3 regions of the Cycloclasticus pugetii PS-1 genome follow, and region 2 is predicted to be linked to each of the others. Evidence: predicted binding sites of a transcription regulator. Region 2 holds the regulator's gene; each other region holds the start of a gene.
The links. The regulator PhoB, encoded in region 2, activates phosphate uptake and scavenging genes when phosphate is short. The targets are predictions, from matches to a motif close to GNNTGTCATAAAACTGTCANAT.

Region 1 (8,309 bases), 1.4 Mb from region 2:
CATCATCAGGCTATATCAGGCGCAAACCGGCCTTTAATTGACCCATCACGTGCCACTAAAAATTTTTCAAAATTCCAGCTGACATCGCTTTCTACCGCTGGCGATAAACCCTTTTCTGCCAGTCGGCTCATTAACTGACCACCTTCTAGCTGTTTGCTTGTTGGCTGGGCATTAATAAGCCATTCGTATAGCGGGTGTCTTGGGCTGCTATTTATGTTTACTTTACTGTACAGCGGAAAATTGACGGCATAGTTTGTTGAACAAAATGTTTGTATTTCAGCATCACTGCCCGGTTCTTGCCCTGCAAAATCATTACAAGGCAAACCCAATACCACCAAGCCTTTGTCCTGATACGCTTGATAAAGCGCCTCTAAACCTTCATATTGAGGGGTTAAACCGCATTTAGAAGCCACATTAACAATCAGCATAACCTTTCCCTGGTAGTCAGAGAGGGTTGATTCGCTACCGTCAATTTTAGTTAGCGCTATGTCGTAAATTGAGTTACTCATCATCTTTTCCTTGTTCGTTTAATTGTCGTATCTTAACCATTATTTTGATAACTTGTACCTTATAAATGCAGTTATTCCTAGTACCCTAAAAGAACGTGAATATCACAATAGAGTGAATTATGGGGTCAGTCTAGCTAGCGCCCACTCTTAACAAAGAACCAATAAGTTCTTTAACGGTTATTGGTTAAAGTAATCATAAAAAAACATGCAATCAGACCCCCAAAAACTAATTGAAAAACACCCCAGCCTTACTCACTCAGAATTAATGAAGGTTATGTCACATGTTCAACGCCCTCAAGGCGACTGGATTTTACATACGTTGATGGTAGAAGGTTGCACTGTGCCCTTTAAATTCAAGCGCAAAGGTCAATACCAGAGCTTAAAAGGCGCCCGAGTAAACATGACGTACTATCCAGCACAAGAAACTGTTGCTGGCATTGATTTAGAAATTATGAAAGTAGTGCGTATAAAAAGAGGCTGACCTACAACTTAAAGAAGGCGCTAGTTTAAGTTCGTGATTGTTATGCCTAACACGAGTTTTAGCAGAATTGCTTGCAGCTGTACCCAACAGGGCCTGTATCGGTTCTTGATAGGTAAAAAACAGTTGAAAGATAACAAGAACACCAACGCCAACCAGCACATAACCGTTGCCATTAAACCTTGCCCAGTTAAATACCGAAGCCATGGTATAGATGGGGCAGCCAGTTTGATTTAACTCAATTAGTCATTTTTTGACGCGACTTTTAACAGGCGATTTTTACTCTTGAGACGATAAAAGAAATTAGGCTCGCTGATGACATAAATATCACCGTCTTTGTCCATTGTTATACCTTCAGCCTGCGGTACATCATCATGCAAACCAGCATTCCCTCTACTCAAGTCCAATCGGCTGATTTCAATCCCTTCTTTATTGACTTCAACCATTTGACGAGATTCGTCACTCAAGAGTATTAGATGGCCTGTTTGATCGTCATAATGCACCCCTGAGTAATCATCACCGCCAAAAGAGGTTTTTTCTAAAGAAAACGGCGTTGAAATAGCGATATCAGATGATTCAACAAAACCCGACAGCTTTATCAGTTGTCGAGGTGTTTTCTCGTTAATGATAAATAAATCCCCACTGTCTTGGTTATAAGTTAACCCTTCAAATCCTTTGTTTTTACCTGATGTAATGGCTAACTGAAGGCTCTTTAAGCCCACCCTATTAACAACCTTTGTTTGCGAATTAATATCGAACATTACCAAGGTTCTTTTTCGCTCTTCAACCACGGCATATCGTTCGCCGCCGAGATACATCACCCCTTCTGTGTCTTCGAAGCCAATTAAATCAATACGACGAATTAGCTCACCGTCTTTTGTCAGCTCAAGTAGCATTTCTGGGTTATTAACAACAGCAAATAATGTATTGGTATTGCTGTTATAGGTTAGGCCAGATGCATTATCTTTAACACCCGCTATCATCTTAGGCGTTGCGTGAATTTCATAGCCAGTTAAGCCAATTTGCTGTCCAGCAACTATGGGGGTTTCTTCACCGCTGAAGAGGCCGAATGAAACGACTAATATTAACAAGAGATAGATCAGGTTTTGCTTATTACAAACTTTTAAATCACCAATACGAGACTGCTCCAAAACAATTTTTAAGCAATAATCTAAACGAGATATTCGTGTGGTATTCAGCATGGCATTCATCCTTAAAATTTGCAGTGAATGTAACCAATGATGATGACAACGAAGTGTCAGAACGATGACAATATGCAGACGCAAGGCACAAATACCTATCTCAGCCCTTTCCGTGTAACAGGAAAATTTCGCCCCATAAAACCAAAGGATTAGACACTGTCACGAACCTGTCATCTTGCCTCTACATAATAAAGTTTTAGTAAACGGCTTAGGTAGGTTAGGTGATCAAAAAATTAGAGGCGAAATATATTGCGAAAGAACTCAGCTGGCTGTCCTTTAACGAGCGCGTGCTACAAGAAGCGGCTGATAAATCCACACCTATTATAGAAAGAGTCCGGTTTTTAGGCATTTTTTCAAACAACCTAGATGAGTTTTTCAGGGTGCGCGTTGCCAATGTTAAGCGCCGGGTTCTTATTGAGAAAGACCTTGATGAACAAACACCGACCAAAAACTTGTTACGTGATATACAAAAAAAGGTCTTAAAGCTACAAGAAGAATTTGATGTCACTTACCATGAGGTATTGAAAGGGCTCGCGCATAAAAACATTTTCTTAATTAATGAAGATCAACTGAGCCCCGAGCAAGGAAACTGGCTACAAAAATACTTTACCAATCATCTACAAGGTTTTATTGAGCCTATTATTATCAATAAAAATACTAATTTAGCGGCCTTATTAAAAGATGACCTCAGCTATTTAATTTGTGAAATGCTGGGTGGTAAAAACATACAGTATGCAGCAATTGCGATACCAACCACAGACTCTCCTCGTTTTATTGAATTACCACGTGAAAAAGGTAAACGACGACGAGATATTATTATGTCCGACAATATTATTCGCTATTGTATAAACAATATTTTTTCCGCCTATTTTAATTACAAGGTCTGCAATGTTTACGCTATGAAGGTAACGGGAGATGCTGATTTCGGTCTAACCGATGATATTGATTTATCGGTTTTAGAAAAATTATCTATCGGTTTAAAGCAGCGCCTACATGCTAAGCCTGTGAGATTTGTGTACGAACGAGCCATGCCCGATCATGCTATCGACATGCTGAAATCTAAACTTGGCATTACACGTCATGATAGTGTGGTGCCAGGTGGCCGTTATCATAATTTCCGAGACTTTATTGACTTCCCTAATGTGGGGCGTAAACACCTTGAAAACCCTCCGTTAACACCTTTGGTTTCTAGGCAATTTTCCCGTCATGCCTGCCCTTTTGATGCAATAAAGCAGCAAGACATTTTGCTTTGTTACCCTTATCACAAGTTTGATCACTTTACCGAATTGATACGTCAGGCAGCTTTTGATCCAAATGTATTTGAAATAAAAATCTGCCTCTACCGTGTAGCCAACAACAGTAGGCTTATCAAGTCACTGATCAATGCGGTTAGAAATGGCAAAGAAGTTTTTGCTGTTATTGAGTTACACGCACGTTTTGATGAACAAGCCAACATGGAATGGGCGCGTATCTTAACCGAGTCGGGTGTTAAGGTTCACTTTGGCTTACCCTCACTAAAGTGCCACACTAAATTATGTTTAATTGGCCGACATGAACATAAAAAACAAACCTATTACGCTCACGTTGGCACCGGTAACTTTCACGAAAAAACAGCTAAGGTTTACACCGACTTTAGTTTATTTACCAACAAACAAGCGATTACCAAGGAAGTTGCGCTTGTTTTTGACTTTATTGCGCACAGTTATAAAAAAACCACGTTTAAACATTTAATTGTTTCCCCTATCGGCACAAGAGATTGGATTAATAAATCGATTGAGAATGAAATAAAGATGGCCAAAAAAGGGCATAAGGCTGAAATTCTTATTAAAATGAATAACATTGATGATAAGCAAGTTATTGATAAGTTGTACGAGGCCAGTAGTGCCGGTGTGAAAATTAAAATCGTCTTGAGGGGAATGTGCAGTTTAGCTCCTGGGGTTGTAGGGCTTAGTGACAATATTGAAGTTATTTCTATTGTCGACCGATTTTTAGAACATACACGATTTACGATTTTTCATAATAATGGAGACCCTCGCGTTACCATTAGTTCGGCAGACTGGATGACGCGTAATATAGAGCGGCGTGTAGAGGTTGGCTGCCCTATTTATGACCCTGCCATTCAGCAACAAATTATCCATATCTTTAACCTCCAATGGTCCGATAAGACAAAGGCCAGAATTATAGATAAGAAACAACATAACAAATATTTGCCACGAGGCAATAAGCGAAAAATTCGCTCTCAAATATCGGTGTATAACTATCTAAAAGACCTTGAGTCTAACAAGAAATGACTAGCCTTAACGCCGATACCCAATCAGAATTAATTGCTGCCTTAGATTTAGGCTCTAATAGTTTTCACTTAATTATTGCTCGCTTAAATGCCGGTAAGCTTGAACCTCTGCATAAGGTAAAACATCGAGTACGCTTACGAGCGGGGTTAAATAAGGCTAATGAATTAAGTTACGAGGCGATGCTAAGAGCAGCAAGCAGTCTTAAAGAAATGAGCGCTACAATAAAAACATATCAAATTAAAAAATGTCGTGTCGTGGCCACTCATACCTTGCGAGAAGCTGTTAACCGTAATGCTTTTCTCTCACTGGCTGAGTACTCATTGGGCTTTCCTATTGAAATAATTTCAGGCTCTGAAGAGGCCAGATTAATCTACCAAGGGGTCGTTCGTAGCGAAGAAATCAAAGACTCATGTTTGGTGGTTGATATAGGTGGTGGCAGTACTGAAATAGTGCTGGGTGAAGGCACTGATACTCAATATAGAGACAGCAAAAACATGGGCTGCATCAGCTTTACAGAACGTTACTTCAGTAAAGGCGTGAATCAAAAATCATTTAAACGGGCCGAGGTATCCGCACTGCAAAAGCTTGAGCAGTGTTCCCATCATTTTAGGACAAGTCACCCAAATAAGGTCTTTGCAACATCAGGCACCGCCAAAGCCCTTTTTAAGGCGATCGGTTTAATCAGCGAAACAACCGACCGTCTAGAATTAAATACCTTACTCAAATTACAACATTTATTATGCCAAATAGACGGTGTCTCTAAGCTCTCATTAGTTGGTATTGACGAAGCTAGAGCCATGGTTTTACCTGCTGGCTTAGCCATTATGATTGCCCTTATGAAGAGCCTAAACCTAACTGCTTTGACATTCTGCTCTGCTGCCTTGCGCGAGGGCGTCTTGTTTGAAATGGAGCAACAAAATAAACAAGGAGATACACGGCTGCGTACTCGCCAACATTTACAACGTCTTTACAACGTTGACCGTAGGCAGGCCCAACAAATAGCAGAAACTTGCGAGCTATTTTGGCACCAAACTTCAAAAAGCTGGAGTCTAACCTCAACGAAACTTAAGACTCTATTACTTGAGGCCGCTTATTTATATGAGGTTGGCCAGCAAATTAATGTGACTGACTTTCAGCAACATTCAGCTTATATTTTGGCTAACAGTGACCTTGCGGGCTATAACCAAGACGAACAGCTTCTGCTTTCAACCATCGTCATTGGGGCTAGAAAACGGTTTAGACGAAGACGGCTTCCCGACATTCGAATTATCAGCCATAAAATGTTAACGCGGTTAATTCGCCTATTTCGCTTAGCTGTTATTATAAATAATAGCCGCCAGCCCTTAGTTATCGATTTATTATCGCTTCAGGTTGATGGGCGCGAAATGATGCTAAGCATTGATAAACAGTTCTTTCTTGAACAAGACGTGACTATGGCTGACTTAAACAAAGAGTCCAGTGTTATGGCAAACCTAGGCTACACCCTGTCTTGCCAAATTGTTTAACTGACTAGTTTAATAGCAAAATTTATTCTGCACGTTACTTAGCTGGCCTATTCACCCTCTTTCACTTTAATGTTTTATATTTTTTTGCAACGCTGTCTTTTTCCTAACTAGAATCGAACGTTCAAGTAATCAAACTAACCTTCTCTGTCCTTAAACAAAAACGCTTAACCGTTTAAGCATTAGGTATCAAAAATAGGGTATTTAGATTATTGAGACAAGCAAACGTCGAGTAAGATATTTAGCTTAAAATACCTAAACTTGAATTTACAAAATTCACCCCCAAATACTTTTTATATTGTTTAAGGACATTTTTAACATGACTCGAATTGCTTTATTTTTAGCCACTAATGTAGCCATTATGGTCGTTATCAGCTTGGTATTTAGCCTATTTGGTTTATCAGGTACTTTGCAGGCAAATGGGGTCGATTTAGACCTGAATGCTTTATTAATTATCTCTCTGATCGTTGGCATGACCGGTTCGGTCATTTCCTTAGCCATGTCAAAATCCATGGCAAAACGTTCCATGGGTGTTCAGGTTATTGATCAGCCTAAAAATTCAACAGAGCAATGGCTTGTTTCTGTGGTCTCAAAACAGGCGGAAAAAGCAGGCATTGGTATGCCAGAAGTCGGTATTTTTAATAACCCTACACCCAATGCCTTTGCAACTGGGATGAATAAGAATGATGCTTTAGTGGCCGTGAGTACTGGCTTACTTAATGCAATGAACAGAGATGAAGTAGAAGCCGTGCTTGGGCATGAAGTCAGCCATGTTGCCAATGGTGATATGATCACGATGGCATTGATGCAAGGTGTGGTGAATACTTTTGTATATTTCTTTGCCTCTGTCATTGGTCATATTGTGGATAGGGTCATTCTTAAAAATGAACGTGGGCATGGCATTGGTTATTTTGTGACCCAAATGTTAGCTCAGGTCGTGTTATCCTTTTTAGCCTCCATGCTTGTTATGTGGTTCTCGCGCTATCGTGAGTTTCATGCCGATAAAGGCGGCGCCAATTTAGCCGGCAAACAAAAAATGATTAACGCATTAAAAGCCCTACAGCGTAGTCATGAGCCAACTGATATGCCAGAAGAATTAGCCGCTTTTGGTATTAATGGTGGACAAGTCAAAAAACTCTTTATGTCTCACCCACCGCTTGAAGAACGCATCGCTGCGCTACAAAGAAACTAAGCTATCAAATAGATAAGGCAAACTGTACACATTATTAAACTAGGGAGCACCTTAAATGGATAGGCGATCTTTTATTAAAAAATCCAGCAGCTTCGCCTTAGCAAGTAGCTGCGGCGCCTCCTTATTAGTGGGCTGCCAAACATCACCCAATATCAAAACCACTCTTTTAAAAACGCAGCAAAACAATAAAATAATTGCTCATAAAACTGTATTAGAAAACGATGACTTTGCTATTTTGCAGGCCACGACTGTCAAGGCACCGATCTTTCTACATCAACAAAAAAATGGAAAATATGTTGCCTTGCTCTTAAGCTGTACACACCAAAAGTGCACCGTTTCTGTGGCGCCAGACAAGCTAGTTTGCCCCTGTCATGGTGCTAAATTTGATAAACAGGGGACGGTTCTTCAAGGGCCCGCTGATAAAAACCTTCTTGCGCTTGAACTTTCTGAACAAGGCAATGAAATTGTTATCTCACTTCCTTAATAACTGCTTTTAAAAGGCCAGACTCAACACGATTGCCGATGAGGTTTGCCATTTATCCTTTTGCTTTGCCACTATTTTAAAAGATAGTTGCGGCACCACTGTTTTGAATTTATCGAAGGTAACACCCATGTCTACCCGTGTTTGCGATAATTGATGCGCCGTTAAATCATAATAATATTCATGGCTCACAAACGGTTTAGCATTAAAAATTCGCTTGGGTAATACAACCTTAGCTCTCACTCGGCTGCGTTTAGAGCGCCCTTTTCCTTCTCGATCTCTAAATTCTTGGCGAACTCTCAATCTCCAATCAAGCTTATTGTTCCCTTTGAATTTTTGCTCTAATTGAACATAGGGCCTATTTTCTAGCGCCCAACCATCTTCTTCTAAGCTATAAACCCTTCGATAATGAACACCTAGTGTTAAGTCTTTTATCGCCAAAGGAAGTCTCACGCCAATATCTGCATGCTTTCTATGCAATATGCCTTTATCTCTTCGGGCTTCTATATCACCTTTAAAAGCCACTCCTTTTATGACGGCTTTTTTATTCACTTTTAACTGGCTTTCAGTTGCTAAGCAGCTAAAAGAAAAGCACCAAACAACAAGGCTCATTAATATGAATCGATTTAAGTTAACGAACATATAAACACCAAT
Region 2 (8,309 bases):
CCGTTTAACAGACGGGCAAGGCCGCACGGTTGATTTTCGAAATACAGTCATCGTGATGACTTCGAACTTAGGCTCAGATCGTATCCAAGAGCTAGCGGGTGAGGCTAATTATAATGAGATGAAAAGTGCGGTGATGGAAGTGGTCGGGCAGCACTTTAGACCGGAATTTATTAACCGTATTGATGAGTCTGTGGTGTTTCACCCCTTGGGTCGCACACAAATTCGTGCTATTACCACTCTTCAAGTAGATATTTTACGTCAGCGTTTACAAGATAGGGACATAGAGTTGGTTGTTTCAGAAGCTGCGTTGGATAAATTAGGTGAAGCCGGTTTTGACCCTGTTTATGGTGCTAGACCCTTAAAACGTGCGATACAACAACGCTTAGAAAATGAACTGGCACAAGATTTATTGGCGGGTAAGTTTGTGCCTGGTGATGTGGTTGATATAGATGTGCAAGACGATGCTTTGGTGTTTAAGAAACGCTAAGAGGTTTTGAGATGTCGTTTAGTGGTGGTTTAAAAGGCCACTAAATCATAGTCTAACTGGCGGCACCTGTTTGATCGGTGTTCGTCAGTTGGTCAACAGTTTCAAGATTGGGTGTTTTTGTCGGCAAGCATAATGTGGCTACCTGCCATAGAACATTTTCATGATTTAGGCGGACATGTTGCTTAATTGTTTTGAAGGCTTGATTTGATAAAGGCTATTGCCGAGTATCTTTTTAGCTGCAGATTTTGCGTTGCTAGCAATAGAGACGAGATCATTTTCTGACCTAAAAAAGCCGAAATCATGCGGCCTTAATGCTCCAATAGAGATTGATAAAAGTGGATAAAATACCGGCTCAGAATTTCTATCTAACGCAGAGATTCCTCCGTTAAGAAGGTGTTCTTGAGAGTAGAACTCTGACGTTAGGGCGCTAAAGTTATTTAAAGTGGTGTTGCATCGATGGTGCCAGTCGCTGCTTTGAAAAATGATGATGAAGTCATCGCCGCCAACATGCCCTACAAAATCAATGTCTGTATCTGCAGATTCTGCTAGCAACTTTGCGGTTTTTCGGAGTACTTTATCGCCCTCGCCAAACCCATAGGTATCGTTATACGGCTTAAAATTATCTAGGTCAAAATAACAAATAACGATATCTTGTTGAGTTTCAATGGAGTGATTAATTCGTTGGCTGATAGGAACATTGCCAGGTAGGTTGCTAAGAGGGTTCATGTGGCGAGCAAAGGTGATTTGCATCTCGGTTATTTCTTTCAATAAATGAAGCAGTTTACCCATGCCTTTGTAGCGGTTAGATGAGGTAATAAGAAAATCATCATGTTGTGCGAGGTTGTTTTGACTGGTGATCAATTGGCTAATTTTATTGAGTGATAAAGTAATATCTACCTTTAGCGCCTTAACGTCTAAAAAAGATAAAGCATTTTTTTTACTGTTTAATTCTTTTCCATAGCGGCTAGCATAAATAGTTAAAAACTCAGTACGCCAGATAACGCCTGCAACAGTAGCGTCGTCATTTAGGACTGGAAGCGCTGTTAGCTCAGGAGATGATTGAAAGCGTTCACCAATGTCGTAAAACTTAGTATGGGTATAAATAGGTTTGACATAAAAAAGTAGCTTTGCAGCGGTATTATCTGAACGCTCTATATTAAATTTAGGTTTGAAGTTATTTTTTCTGCTTGAAAATAGCGAGCAATCCAATAACTCAGTTGGTTTGGAATTGGGGCGGGCAAAGTAAAAACCTTGTGCATAATCGATAGCCATCGCATTAGCCTGTAGGTACTCACCGCGTAGTTCGATACCTTCACCTATTACTTTACAGTCAACACCTTTTGCAATATCTACAATAGACTGTACAAATTTTTGCTTGTTGATATCGTTATGAATGTCATTTAAAAAGTGACGGTCAATTTTTACGAAGTCGGGTTTAATTTCAGACCAGGTTCTTAAGCCTGAATAGCCTGCACCTAAATCGTCGATGGCGATGGAAAATCCCATGTCTTGATAGTATTTGGTTGCACTTGCCATTAGGTCATAATCTTCAATAGGGTATTGCTCAGTCAGTTCAATAACCACTTGGCTAGCATCTAAATTAGAGTCTTTTATATACTTTAATGTGTGGCCATGCTGATAATCTTTTTGTAAGAGAATTTCAGGAATGGTGTTAATAAATAATCGGGCATTTAAATTAAGTTCGCCAAACCGTTGAATGCTTACTTTTCGACAAAGTAAATCTAATTCGGCAAGCCGATCATATTTAGCCGCAGCGTTAAAAAGGTTGATGGGAGAGTGTAACGGACCATCAGAGGGGCCACGAATTAAGCCTTCGTAACCATAAATTTTATTGTCTTTCATCGAAATGATTGGCTGAAAGAGCGGAGTCAGTGAGTCTGTTGCTAATATATCTAAAAGCGATTGATAGTGTAGTTTTTCATCATGTGTCATAGGTGGGGAGTATCAATCAATAATATGACAGTTGTATGACGTTCATATAACGGGGCATTAAAAAAAGTTTACTGGTTGAGAGACCGCAGGCGCCTTAAGGTGGTTCAGTGCGTTACTGTTATTTTTAATAATTAGAGACAGGGTTTTCTCCGAAGCAAGTTAGAAGTAGTTTGTAAATTGTCACCGTGTTGTCATAAATATTAGGTATTCTGTAAACACTTACTTAAATGGCTTTTTTATGGAAACAATGAATGTATTGATGGTTGAAGACGATGAGGATATTGGCGAAATGCTACAACTTTCTCTTCAAACGAATAATATTGAAGTAACGTGGTGTAAAGATGTAATGAGAGCGCAAGAGTCTTTGCGAGATACGACGCCCGATATTATCTTGTTAGATTGGATGTTACCCGGAATTAGTGGGCCAGATTGGATCAAGTTTTTAAAGAATCAAGAAGAAAATAAACGTATCCCGATTATCCTGTTGACGGCACGCAGCGCGGAAGAAGATAAAGTATCGGGCTTGGAAACAGGCGCAGACGATTATGTAACCAAGCCTTTTTCTGTGCAAGAGCTCATTGCCAGAATGAAAGCGGTCTTACGACGAACCAGTACAGAAAATGAAACAGGGGTGATATCAATTGGCCCATTGTTTATTGACCCATCGAGTCATCGAGTCACTATCAATGAGGTGGACCTGATGATGAGCCCGACAGAGTATAAATTGCTGTCTTTCTTTGCTACAAACCCCAATAAAGTTTTCTCTCGCAATCAGCTGCTTGATAATGTATGGGGCGATAATGTCTACGTAGAAGATCGTACCGTTGATGTGCACATTAGGCGTTTAAGACGGATATTAGATGCTCAGGGTTGTGCAGACCTAGTTCAAACGGTAAGAGGGTTTGGTTATAAATTGGTGAACTTAAGCGCGTGAATATAAATCATAACTATGAGCGAAACACCTTTCTGTTGTGGTTTTTAACAGTCGGTGTTTTGGGTGTGTTAGTCGGTTACCCCGTCGAGGTGTCGGCACTTTTTTTATTGGCTTACATTGTCTTTCAATATCGTCGGTTACAACGTTTATATAGGTGGTCTAAGAAGTCTGGTGATCATGACCTGCCGTTTGAAGATGGCTTGTTTGGTCAAATTTCGGAAGACATCTATCAATCTAAGATGCAGGGGCTGGCACAAAAAGACAGTGTTAAATACCAACTAGAACGGTTTAAAAAGTTAATTTCTGTTTTTCCGGATGGTGTGGTTATTCTTTCATTGTCTAATGAGATTAAGTGGTTCAATAAGCAAGCCTCCCGGCTACTTATTTTAAAAAAAGAAGATACCGGGCAACTGATTAATCATTTAGTAAGGCATCCTCGGTTTACGCACTTTCTTAAAAATCTCAAGAGCGATGACGCCATTGTGATCGAGGCGCCTGTAATAGACACCAGCTGGTCGGCAGAAAAGATTGAAATAAGGGTATTGCCATATGGTGACGATGAACGTTTGTTGTTGATACGAGATGTCACTAAGGTTGAGCGCACGAATCAAGTGCGAAAAGACTTTGTGTCGAATGCATCGCATGAGTTAAGAACGCCGCTAACGGTCATGAAGGGCTATGTGGAAATGTTGTTGGCTTCAACCGCTGAGGATAATGTGCAAGTGGGTGCTTCGCTACGTAAAGTTGATCAGCAAGTGATTAAAATGCAAACCATGATCGAAGAGCTATTAGCGCTAAGTCGGCTAGAAGAGGGTAAAGTCGAGGCAGCCAATAGCTTGGTTAATGTGCGCAGTGTATGTGAACAAATTAAGTCCGAATTTCAGTCAGCGGCAAATGAGCATCAGCAATCATTGGTGTTTGATGTTCCATCGAGTCTTAATTTAAAGGGCAGTAAAGGTTCCTTATTAACCGTGTTGAGAAACTTGGTTGGTAATGCCATTAATTACTCTGATGAAAATGGTGAGATTCGTGTCGGCTGGGCAATCAATGAGCAAGGTCAGGGGCAACTTTTTGTTAAAGATACAGGTCAAGGAATAGGCGCCAGACACTTATCTCGATTAACAGAGCGTTTCTACCGGGTAGCTGAAAATAATATAAAAAATAAAACTGGGACAGGCCTAGGGTTAGCCATTGTAAAACATGAGTTAGAAAGGCATGAGGCGCATCTGGTTATCGATAGTCAAGAAGGGGAAGGCAGTTGTTTTCAGTGTGTATTTCCCGCTGAAAGAATAGACCCATAAGGCTGTCATCAAACTGTCACATTGCGTTCATTATAATGCCACATACCAAACCTAAAATGATGCACAGAGTAGAGCAAACGCTTTGCCAAATATTCAACTAAATTGGAAAAAATATGAAAATGAAAAAGATAGTGGCACTAGGACTGCTTAGCCTAACGATTGGGACAGCGGCTCACGCAGCTAAAATTGAAGGCACGGGCTCAAGTTTTGCCTACCCTGCGTATACAACGTGGAGTAAAGTTTATTACGGTGAAACAAAAAACCAAGTCAATTACACACCAACAGGCAGTGGTTCGGGTATTAAAGAAGTTAGTGCTCGTCACGTTGATTTTGGTGGCTCAGACAAGCCTTTAAAATCAAGTTCTTTAGCAAAAGCAAGTTTGATTCAATTCCCAACAGCTATTGGTGCGGTGACTTTTGCATATAATGTTGAGGGCGTCAGCGGTATGAAACTAAGCGAAGCCGCTATTTCTGGCATTATGTTAGGCAAAATTACAAAGTGGAATGATCCTATCATAGCGGCTGATAATTCAGGTATTGCTTTACCAAATGAAGATATTTTGTTTGTTCACCGTAGTGATAAATCAGGTACAACCTTTGCCTTTACCTACTACTTGAGCAAAATGAACCAAGAATGGCGCGAAACAATGGGTGCTAAGAAAGTAGTGTCATGGCCGACTAAAAACCGGATTGCTGGCAAAGGTAACTTTGGAGTTGCAACGGCGATTAAAAATAACGGGTTTTCTATCGGTTATGTGGATTACGCGGATGCTAAAAAGAATGGTTTAGATATGGCTATTATTGAAAATCGCGAAGGTATATTTGTTAAGCCAGAGCCAGCAACATTCGAAGCTGCGGCAGTGTATGCAGACTTAGATCCTAAAAAGGACTTTTATGCCAATATTGCATACCCACCAAAAGGCTATCCAGTCGTGACAGCAACGTTTGCATTAGTTCCTCAAAATGGTGAAAATGCAAAAGAAGTGATCAAGTTCTTTGATTATGCATTAACCAAAAAGAACAAGCTCATTGAGTCGGTCGGTTACGTTTCCCTTCCAGATGCAGTGATTAAAAAAATCCAAGGCTACTGGGTGGAAAAAGGCTTAAAATAAGCGCAATCTTTAACACAAGTTAACTTAAAAGCCTTCTCAAGAGGTTGTTGAGAAGGTTTTTGTTTGTCCCAGAGGGCGTAATGGAATTATTTTTTAGAAAAATTGCTCAATTAAGCGCTAGCTTAGTTTTTGTTATCTTAGCGGCTACAACGCTGGTTCTTTATTTATCAGCGAAACCGGCGATAGAAGAGTTTGGGGTTAAGTTTTTGTTTGAATCTCGTTGGGGCGAAGAAGAAAAGCTTGAGTTGTCGCCTGCCCAATTAGCCGAGTTAGAGTCATTAAAGGCGGACAAAGAGCAACCTTTAGAAGATGACTTTATTGAAGATGAAGAGGATTTTATCTTCGACGATGAAGATTTTATTACCGATGACGATATGGACTCTGAAGACAAGACCTCGAGAGAGGTTTATGGTGCATTAGTCCCTATTGTTGGTACGGTTTTCTCAACGCTTATCGCAATGTTGTTTTCAGTGCCTATAGCAATGGGCATTGCTGTTTTTCTATCTGAAATCGCGCCTGCTGCAATCGCCAAGCCTGTTGGCATAGCGATTGAGTTGTTGGCTTCTATCCCCAGTATCATTTATGGCATGTGGGGGCTGTTCTACTTTGGCCCATTCATCGCGGCTCTGTTTGGTGGAAATACAGTGTCATTGTTGGTTGCGGGGCTGGTACTTGGAATTATGGTTATACCTTTTATGGCGGCTTTAAGTCGAGATGCGATAACGACCGTGCCTGATATGCTGAAAGAATCAGCGTATGCGATGGGGGCGACTAAATTAGAGGTCATAAAAGATGTTGTTTTTCCTTATGCGCGGTCGGGCATTATAGGCTCCATAATATTGTCATTTGGCCGAGCGTTGGGCGAAACGATGGCAGTAGCCTTTGTTATTGGGGGCGTGTATCAATTTGCCAAAAAAGTAACCGACCCGACTAACTCAATCCCAGTGGTGTTGGCAAATAGCTTTGCAGAATCAAGTGGGTTGAGCTTATCTGTCTTATTTTATTTGGCGCTTATATTATTTGTCCTAAGCTTTATTGTGATAGCGAGCGCTAAATTTTACTTCTTGAGGAAAAAATAATGCGTTTAATGATGAATCGCGTGTTTATTGTCTTCTCCAGCTTGGCCGCAGTAGTAGGGTTACTTTTTTTAGGCTGGATTTTGTTCACCTTGTGCTCAAAAGGTTTGCAAGGACTCAGCTGGGATGTGTTTACAAAAGACCTGATTGAGGGAGGGTTACGTAATGTAATCGTCGGCCAAATAATGATGTCTGGTATAGCGACACTGATCGGTATTCCAGTGGGTATTCTCGCGGGTATTTACTTGCAAGAGTATGGCGGTAATTCAAAAAGTACAGAGTTTTTACGTGACCTCAGCGATGTCATGATGTCGGCACCTTCGATTGTTGTGGGTACATTTGTTTATGCAATTGTTGTTGTGCCTACGGGGCATACCAGTGGTTGGGCCGGTGTTTTAGCGCTGTTTATCTTAATGGTACCTATTATTGTTAGGACAACAGACGATATGTTAAACCTTGTGCCGACAGAACTTCGCGAAGCAGGTATCGCCATTGGCGCATCTAAGTACCATGTGACGATGAACATTGTCGTGCGTTATGCCAAGGCCGGTATTTTAACGGGTATTTTGTTAGCCTTTGCTCGGGTAGTGGGGGAAACGGCGCCTTTGATTTATACCAGTGGTTCGAGTGAATTTTGGTCAACAGACTTAACGAGCACATTCCCGTCGTTAACAGTGTCTATCTATAACCTTGCAACAATGCCAGACGATAAAATGATTCAGTTAGGCTGGACAGGGGCCTTTTTGTTAACGGCAATGGTATTAATAATTAATTTGCTTGGCCGTTATGCTAGCAATAAAAAGAGAGCAAACTAATGAAGAATATGATGGAAGTTAAAGACTTAACGTTTACTTATAGTGGTGCAAGTGAACCATCGCTAAAAGCTATTTCGTTGCCCATTGAAAAGAATAAAGTAACCGCGTTAATCGGCCCTAGCGGCTGTGGCAAATCGACTTTGCTACGTGGTATGAACCGTATTCATGATTTATACCCTGGTCATCGCTATGACGGTGTTATTAACCTTTTGAATGGAGATAGCAAAACGTACACAAATATTTTAGACCTGAAAAAAGAAGCAGAATTAATTCGGTTACGCCAACGAGTCGGTATGATTTTTCAAAAACCAACACCGTTTCCAATGACGATTTTTGAGAATATTGCTTATGGTTTAAGACTTTCTGGCGTTAAAAAACGCGCCGAGCTTCAAGAGGTGGTGGAGCAGTCTTTACGTGATGCGGCCTTATGGGATGAGGCGAAAAACCGATTGGGCCATGATGCACGTGGTCTGAGTGGTGGGCAGCAGCAACGCTTATGTATTGCACGGGCGATTGCATTAAAACCAGAGGTTATTTTGTTTGATGAGCCCACCAGTGCGTTAGACCCTATTTCAACCTTAGCGATTGAGGAAATGATTTCTGTTCTTCGTGAGCAATATAGTATCTGCAT
Region 3 (8,309 bases), 270 kb from region 2:
TTTGTGGCGGCAAGGTATCAGCAGTAAACGCGTTGTAATACACAATATAGTCACCAAAATCGTAAGCATTTTCTGCTGTACTCAATGTTGGGCATAACAATAAAAGTAATAAAAAGTATTTTTTAAATCGCATCTTTTTTTCCATCAAGTTGATAGAGTGCCACTTCGCCAAATAAATTAGGCCATAGCTTCATTAATGTACTTGGTCGATGATCATAATCCATGATCCCTTTTTTAGAAATCACCATTGAACGTTGATGACAAAACTGTTCAAAATCACTCACCGTACATAAATGTATGTTTTTTGTATCGTACCATTCAGCCGGTAAAGCCTTAGAAACGGGCATCCGCCCTTTCAGGGAAAGGTAAAGGCGACAGCGCCATAAACCAAAGTTTGGGAACGTCACTATACTTTTTCGTCCTACCCGCAGCATTTCCTCCAGTGTTTTATCTGGTCGATGCAGCGCCTGTAATGCTTGAGTCATAATCACGTAATCAAATGATCCATCAGCAAAATCAGTTAAACCTGCATCCAAGTCTGTCTGAATAATATTGACGTTCTTTTTTAAACAACTCAAGACATTCTGTTGGTCTATTTCTACCCCATAGCCCGTCACCTGCCGATTTCTTTGCAACCAATCGAGTAACGCACCATCACCACAACCTAAATCTAGCACCCTAGAGCCCGGCTCTACCCAATCGCAAATTTTTTCTAGTTCGGGTCTAAGTTCACTCACGGCGACACCTCAATATTTCGCATATAGGCACCAAATGCATCGAGATAGTCGTCATTGTGCACTAAAAATGCATCATGCCCATAATTCGACTCAAACTCTAAGTAGCTAACATCTCGACCCGCCTCGGTTAATGCACTGACAATCTCTTTTGAACGAGCAGGTGAAAAACGCCAATCTGTAGTAAACGAGGCTAAAAAGAATTTTGCTTGAACTTTCTCAAATACAGCAGATAAATCGCCCCCCTCTTTTTCAGCAGGGTCAAAATAATCTAACGCCTTGGTCATTAATAAATAAGTGTTCGCATCGAAACGGTTAGCAAAAGATTCTCCTTGATATCGCAAATAGCTTTCTACTTGAAACTCAACACCGTAATCATATTTAAGTTGATCGTTTTTTAGTTCTCGACCAAATTTATCACCCATTGCATCATCAGATAAATAGGTTATATGCCCCAACATTCTTGCGACCTTTAAACCATTAGCCGGCACCGTATTATGATCATAATAACGACCGCCGTGAAAATCAGCGTCACTCATAATAGCCTGTCTCGCGACCGCATTGAAGGCGATATTTTGTGCTGATAATTTAGGGGCAGACGCAATGACGATGGCATGGCGTATCATATCTGGAAATTGAATCGCCCATTGCAACGCCTGCATACCTCCTAAACTGCCGCCCGCTACAGCGGCCCATTGACTGATACCGAGCTTATCTGCCAGTCTTTTTTGATAGTTAACCCAATCAACAACGGTCACTATTGGAAAGTCTTGACCGTAAGCTTGCGAGGTTTTCGGGTCAATACTTCGCGGCCCTGTTGAACCACTGCAGTGGCCCAAATTACAGGGCGAGACCACAAAAAACCGGTTCGTATCAATTGCTTTTCCCGGCCCTATGCATATATCCCACCAGCCTGGCTTTGAGTCACCTTCATGATGATACCCAGCTGCATGATGATCTGCCGATAAGGCATGGCAAATTAGAACCGCATTATCTGCTGCCGAATTTAACCTGCCATAGGTTTCATAAACAATATCGTATTGCTCAATGAGCCTACCACTCTCCAACGATAACGGCTCGTCAAAGTGAAGGGTTTGTGGCTCAACAATACCCACTGAATTTGTTTTAATATTAGACAATTTATTCTTTTAAGTTATAATAATATCAGTTAATATTATTTTTAATTATATCAAAAACCCTTTATATTCACCGGCCTAGTATGAATTTACTGCGCCTTAAGCGACGATAATAACATGTACCTGTATAACGAATTTGATCAAACTCTTGTCAACGAACGCGTTGAACAATTTCGCGATCAAACAAAGCGGTTCTTAAATGGCGATCTAACGGAAGAACAATTTCGCCCCTTACGCCTTATGAATGGTTTATACATTCAAACACATGCGCCAATGTTGCGCATCAATATACCGTACGGCTTATTATCAAGTAAACAGCTTCGCATGCTTGCCCACGTTTCTCATAAGTATGACAAAGACTACGGACACTTTACGACTCGCCAAAACATTCAGTTTAATTGGCCAGAGCTAAAACGGGTGCCCGATATTCTTGCTGACTTAGCAAGCGTGCAAATGCACTCTATTCAAAGTAGTGGCAATTGCATCCGAAACACGACTGCAGACCCACTAGCTGGCGTTTGTGCAGATGAAATTGAAGACCCAAGACCCTATTGCGAAATAATTCGTCAATGGTCAACTTTACACCCAGAGTTTTCATACCTGCCACGCAAATTTAAAATTGCCGTAAGCGGGTCGCCAAAAGATCGTGCCGCTACACAAGTACACGATATTGGTCTACATCTTAAAAAAGATGCTGATGGCAACATCGGTTTTGAAGTCTTAGTTGGTGGAGGACTTGGGCGCACCCCCGTTATTGGTCAAACAATTAACAACTTTATTGCTGAAAAAGACCTCTTGTCCTACCTTGAAGCGATTCTTCGCGTTTATAACCGCTTTGGCCGCAGAGATAATAAATACAAAGCCCGTATTAAAATACTCGTTCGCGAAACAGGCTTAGATACTTTTAAAGAACAGGTCGAAGCAGAATGGGCTTCCATCCGAGACAGTCAATTAACGCTAACCGACGATAACATTCAACGTGTAAAACGTTACTTCACACCACTAAATTACGAAACAGCTAACGATGAGGCTTTAGAGCAACACTTGGCTAATAGCGGTGCTTTTCGTCAGTGGTTTCAACAAAATACTAAAGCGCACAAACAATCCGGTTACCGTATTGCCTTTGTTTCGCTTAAATCACCAAAGCGTCCGCCGGGCGATGTAACCAAACAGCAAATGGAACTCATCGCCGATTTGGCTGACCAATATAGTTTTGGCCAGATCAGAACCACTCACGACCAAAACCTTGCATTAACCGATGTAAAATCCAGTGATTTATATGCCCTTTGGCAGCAATTAGCCGAGCATGACCTTGCAACAGCAAATATTGGCACGATTACCGATATGATTTGCTGCCCCGGTCTCGATTTTTGTAGCTTAGCAAATGCCAGCTCTATTGATATCGCACAAGGTATTACTGACCGTTTTACTGACAGCGCCATTGACGCTGGCAATATCAGCCTCAAAATGTCTGGTTGCATGAATGGCTGTGGCCACCATAGCATCGGTGAAATTGGTATTTTGGGTGTCGATAAAAAAGGCGAGCAATGGTATCAATTAACTCTAGGTGGTTCCGATAGCCATCAAAGTAAATTAGGGGACAGGCTTGGAAAAGCCATTGCCAAAGATGGTGTAGTAGATGCTATTGACGACATTGTTCAGGTCTATAAAGCCAACAGAATAGATGATGAAAACTTTGCAAGCACACTGCAACGCATCGGATTACAACCGTTTAAGGATAAAGTGTATGACGCTCATTAAAAACAACGAAATCGTTCAAGACCGTTGGACCAAGCTAGACGAAGAGCAAGCTCTACAAGCAGACTATAACATCATCGATCTTGCCTATTGGAATGCCAATAAAGATTCCTTAATCGCTAGCAAAGGACATCTTGGCTTATGGGTTCAAGGCGATGAAAGTGCAGAACAATTTGCAGATGACTTACAATACTTTGAGCTTATCGCTATACACTTTCCAACATTTGTTGACGGTCGTGGTTACTCACTAGCGAAAATATTACGTGAAAAGCACCATTACACCAAAGAAATCAGAGCCGTTGGTGATGTCCTACCCGATCAGGCTCTTTATTTAACACGTGTAGGATTCGATACACTTGAATTCTCAACTAAAGAAGCTGGTTCGCTTGCCTTAGAAAAATTAAATGAGTTTAGCGTTTTCTATCAGGCTGCTACCAACTAGCAGCCTTGCCCTTATCGTTATTTTTATCAAAATAACGACAAAATACGCAAAAAAACATATTACACCACTAGCTCGCTTCTTAGCTCCCTTGCCAGGCTGTAACTAAAACACCCCCTAACCGTCACACAAGCGTCATAACCTGTTGGTACATTTGATGTCCCGTTTCAATGCATAAGGACATCCAATGGATTCACTAATAAAGCTCACTCTCGGCGTCAGCTTAACGCTTGGCATATCATTCTCTACACTTTCTTTTGCTGATATTAATATCGTTAAAAAAGGTCAATATACCGAGGAATGTGGCGGCGAAGAAAGTTGCACCGAGATTTCAGCTTTTAGTCCTGTGTCGAATAGGATTTACACCACCAATGCCGAAGAGAATGAACTCAAAATTCTTAATGTAGATAGTAACGGCTGGCTCTCCGAGCACAGCACTCTGACTTTGATTGGTGGCGGCCCAAACAGTGTTACTACCTACGGGAATTGGGTTGCTGTAGCCGTAGAGGCTGTCAATAAACAAGATGATGGCAACGTTCTTATCTATGACCTTGAAGGAAATTTACAGCGGATCATAAAAGCTGGCGCATTACCCGACATGCTGACATTTACCCCGAACGGTAAATTTTTAATTGTTGCTAACGAAGGAGAGCCTGACGATGAGTATAAAAATGACCCTGAAGGTACGGTAACTGTTATCAATACAAACACTTGGATGCCTGCAACGGCTGATTTTAATACGTTTAACAGTACTAAATTAAAAAACGTGCGTATTTTTGGCCCAGATGCGTCAATTGCCCAAGACCTAGAACCTGAATATATTACTGTTTCAGCCGACTCCAGTACGGCTTGGATTAGCCTGCAAGAAAACAATGCTTTAGCAAAACTAGACATTGCGTCAGCGACTATCACCGATATTTATGGCTTAGGTTACAAAAAACATCAACAAAATAAAAATGCCTTTGATGCCAGCAACAAAGATAATGCAATAAACATTCAAACATGGCCAACATACGGCATGTATCAACCCGATGCTATTGCAAGTTTCGAGTATAAAGGTTCAACTTTCATTTTATCTGCCAATGAGGGCGATGCTAGAGACTATGACGGTTACAGCGAAGAAGTGCGTGTTGAAGACCTAATATTAAACCCTGACGCATTCGAAAATGCTAGAGAGCTTCAACAAATAGAGAACCTGGGGCGATTAAAAACCACCACTGCCAATGGCGATATAAACAATGATGGGGCACATGAAAAGATTTACTCTTATGGCGCACGCTCTTTTTCTATCTGGGATGAAAAAGGGTCTCGAATCTATGACTCTGGGTCTGACTTTGAACGCTTCTTAGCCACCTATGCTGATAACAACGTTGATAATGAACCATGGGAAGAAGGACGTAGTGACGACAAGGGGCCTGAACCTGAATCTATTACTACCGGTGAGCTACGCGGTAAAATTTATGCCTTTATTGGCTTAGAAAGAGCTAATGGTATTTTTATATATGACATCTCTAATCCGCGCAAACCAAAGCCTGCCGGTTATATCAACATTGAGAAGCAAGGTGACATTGGACCAGAAGGGTTAATTTTTATTAAAAAAACTGAGTCTCATGGTTGGCTAATTGTTACTAATGAGATTAGTAACACGATTAGTATTTACGAAATAAGCATTGATTAACACAATGCTTTGTTAAAAAGTCCCTGCTGGTTTTATCAGCAGGGACTTTTTGTGTTCATTGCTGAAACAGCGTGCAATTTAGTTAATGATCTTACCCACTACCATTTGTGCCGATCTTTTCCGAAGCTGATATGAAATAGGCTCAAGCTTCACCCCCCGTAAGGCTAATGTGGGTAACATTTCTTGCAATACACTTAATGTTTCTGGATATGGGTGACCAATGCCCACGGCATAACCGTTTTCTAAAGCTTGTTTAATCAATATATCAAACTGTTGTTTAATCTTTTCTTCATCAATAGTGTGGTCGAGAAAAACATCACGACTAAGGACGGGCACACCTTGTTCAACGGCAATTTGCGCGGCAATAGACTGCCCAGCAGTACGACTATCAACAAAAAAATAATTTCCCTGCCGCATTGTTTTCATCACCCATTCCATATGGCCAGGATGCCGTGTTAGCAAACTCCCTTGGTGATTATTCATACCGATTGCGTGAGGTACTTTATTAAACGCCTGCAACAGGGCCTGCTCCACCTCTTTTTCTTTCATATCAATGGCTAAGGCACCCTCTTCGGCAGCTTCTCCAAGGGTTGACTGCATTGGCATATGCAGCATAACTTCGTGCCCATGCTGATGCGCAAGATTCGCCAACTGTCTGGCTTTTGGTGCATTGGGTAAAACCGCATACGTTAAGTTGGCCGATAGATTAATCAGCTGCCTGCCTTCTTCTAAACGATAACCAATATCATCAATAATAATACTGATAACCGCCTCTGGTTTTACTTCCTCGGCGTGGCTAGGCCCTATCAAAAAAACACAAGCGATCAATAAAAAAGTCCGAGCCATAATTAACTTTTCCACCGGTCGCTCGTGCCTATCGCTTACTTTCTTAAAATATTGATGCCTTTAAGCAAATTAAGCGCTTCGTGCAAGGGGTAATCTGTACTCACTTGCTCTACTACTTTTTCTTCCTTTTCTTCTTCGCCTTCGGGGTTCACTAAATGCTTTGTTAAATCTTTTTCTTTAATTGCAACAAAATCATCTTCTAATTGTTCTAACTTTACTGCCGATAAAGTGATGTCAGGCGTGATCCCTTCAGCTTGAATTGAGCGACCTGATGGCGTGAAGTAACGCGCTGTGGTTAATTTAATCGCTCCGCCTTTATTGTTTTCTAAAATCGTTTGCACCGAACCTTTACCAAAACTTTGCTGCCCCATAATCACTGCACGCTTATGGTCTTGTAACGCACCAGCAACAATTTCTGAGGCCGACGCAGAACCACCATTAATCAACACAACAATTGGAGCACCTTTTAAAACATCATTGGGGCCTGCTTTAAAGCTCATTTTAGAATGCTCAATACGGCCTTCTGTGTAAACAATTAAACCATCGCTTAAGAAAGCATCACTCACTGACACGGCCGCATTTAATAAACCACCAGGGTTATTACGTAAATCCAATACCAGACCTTTTAGCTCATTACCTTCAGATTCTTTTTTTAACTCAGAAATCGCGTCATTTAGGTTTTCTCCAGTCCTTGTTTGGAAGCTGGCAATTCTTACATAGCCATAGCCGGGTTCTAAAAGACGATTTTTCACACTAACCACTTTAATAACTGCACGGGTGATCTTAATTTTAAGTGGCTTCGGCTCACCTTCTCTTATAATCGTTAACAGAATATCGGTCCCTGGTTTGCCGCGCATTATTTTTACTGCATCTGACAAGGTCATGCCTTTTACTGGTTTTTCATCTAAACGAATCACCAAATCACCGGCTTCTATCCCTGCTTTAAAAGCAGGCGTATCATCAATTGGCGTAATAACTTTTACGAAACCATCTTCCATACCTACTTCGATGCCTAAACCACCAAATTCCCCACGTGTTCCTTCACGCAAATCTTTAAAGGCTTTTTTATCCAAATAGGTTGAGTGAGGGTCCAAGCCCGTTAACATCCCTTTTATCGCATTCTCTAATAGGTCGTGATCACTCACCTCTTCAACATAAGACGCTTTAATTTGGCCAAATACTTCTGAAAATGCCTTTAAATCCTCTAATGGTAACGAACTGTTAACCCGTTCTTTCTCAGCCAACACGGTCCCGCCAATGCTCAACATAATACCCAGTGCAGCACCTACCATTAACACTGGCAATGTTTTACGTAAAAAATTCATATCAACTCCATTAACTTACAAAATTACCCAACGCGACCTTTTTTAACCGCTCGACACCATTGAATAGGATTCACCGGCTTTCCATTTTTTCTAATGCTGAAGTATAGACCGGCTTTTTGTTGTCCGCCACTCACTCCAACCGTTGCTATCATTTCACCCGCTTCAACCCAGTCACCCACTTCTTTGTACAACCCTTCATTGAAGGCATATAAACTCATATAGTTTGAACCATGATCGACGATAATCAACAAACCATAGCCTCTTAACCAATCCGCATACACTACTCTACCATGCGAGATAGCCTTAATGGCGGTGCCTTCGCTTGCAGCAATAACAACCCCGTCATAGCGACCAGATTGTCTTGCACTACCAAATCGCTTACGTATCGAGCCT

Region 1: the regulator PhoB is predicted to act here: its motif matches at 2,241-2,262, upstream of ppk1 (polyphosphate kinase 1).
Region 3: the regulator PhoB is predicted to act here: its motif matches at 4,187-4,208, upstream of CYCPU_RS0100200 (choice-of-anchor I family protein).

The regions. Positions count from the first base shown of each region.
Region 1 is NZ_ARVU01000001.1:1,715,773-1,724,081, forward strand. Features, by position in the region: gene CYCPU_RS11810 (glutathione peroxidase) at 6-512, opposite strand; gene CYCPU_RS0108315 (hypothetical protein) at 715-990, shown strand; gene CYCPU_RS0108320 (SdiA-regulated domain-containing protein) at 1,230-2,189, opposite strand; gene ppk1 (polyphosphate kinase 1) at 2,411-4,480, shown strand; gene CYCPU_RS0108330 (Ppx/GppA phosphatase family protein) at 4,477-5,985, shown strand; gene htpX (protease HtpX) at 6,302-7,174, shown strand; gene CYCPU_RS0108340 (QcrA and Rieske domain-containing protein) at 7,230-7,658, shown strand; gene CYCPU_RS0108345 (DUF2490 domain-containing protein) at 7,668-8,267, opposite strand.
Region 2 is NZ_ARVU01000001.1:307,804-316,112, forward strand. Features, by position in the region: gene clpB (ATP-dependent chaperone ClpB) at 1-487, shown strand, start outside; gene CYCPU_RS0101515 (GGDEF domain-containing protein) at 653-2,440, opposite strand; gene phoB (phosphate regulon transcriptional regulator PhoB) at 2,679-3,374, shown strand; gene phoR (phosphate regulon sensor histidine kinase PhoR) at 3,371-4,675, shown strand; gene pstS (phosphate ABC transporter substrate-binding protein PstS) at 4,789-5,787, shown strand; gene pstC (phosphate ABC transporter permease subunit PstC) at 5,868-6,866, shown strand; gene pstA (phosphate ABC transporter permease PstA) at 6,866-7,678, shown strand; gene pstB (phosphate ABC transporter ATP-binding protein PstB) at 7,678-8,309, shown strand, end outside.
Region 3 is NZ_ARVU01000001.1:36,973-45,281, reverse strand. Features, by position in the region: gene CYCPU_RS0100225 (DUF4426 domain-containing protein) at 1-133, opposite strand, end outside; gene metW (methionine biosynthesis protein MetW) at 123-737, opposite strand; gene metX (homoserine O-succinyltransferase MetX) at 734-1,873, opposite strand; gene CYCPU_RS0100210 (nitrite/sulfite reductase) at 1,988-3,631, shown strand; gene CYCPU_RS0100205 (DUF934 domain-containing protein) at 3,618-4,070, shown strand; gene CYCPU_RS0100200 (choice-of-anchor I family protein) at 4,255-5,745, shown strand; gene CYCPU_RS0100195 (divergent polysaccharide deacetylase family protein) at 5,824-6,606, opposite strand; gene CYCPU_RS0100190 (S41 family peptidase) at 6,627-7,916, opposite strand; gene CYCPU_RS0100185 (murein hydrolase activator EnvC family protein) at 7,940-8,309, opposite strand, start outside.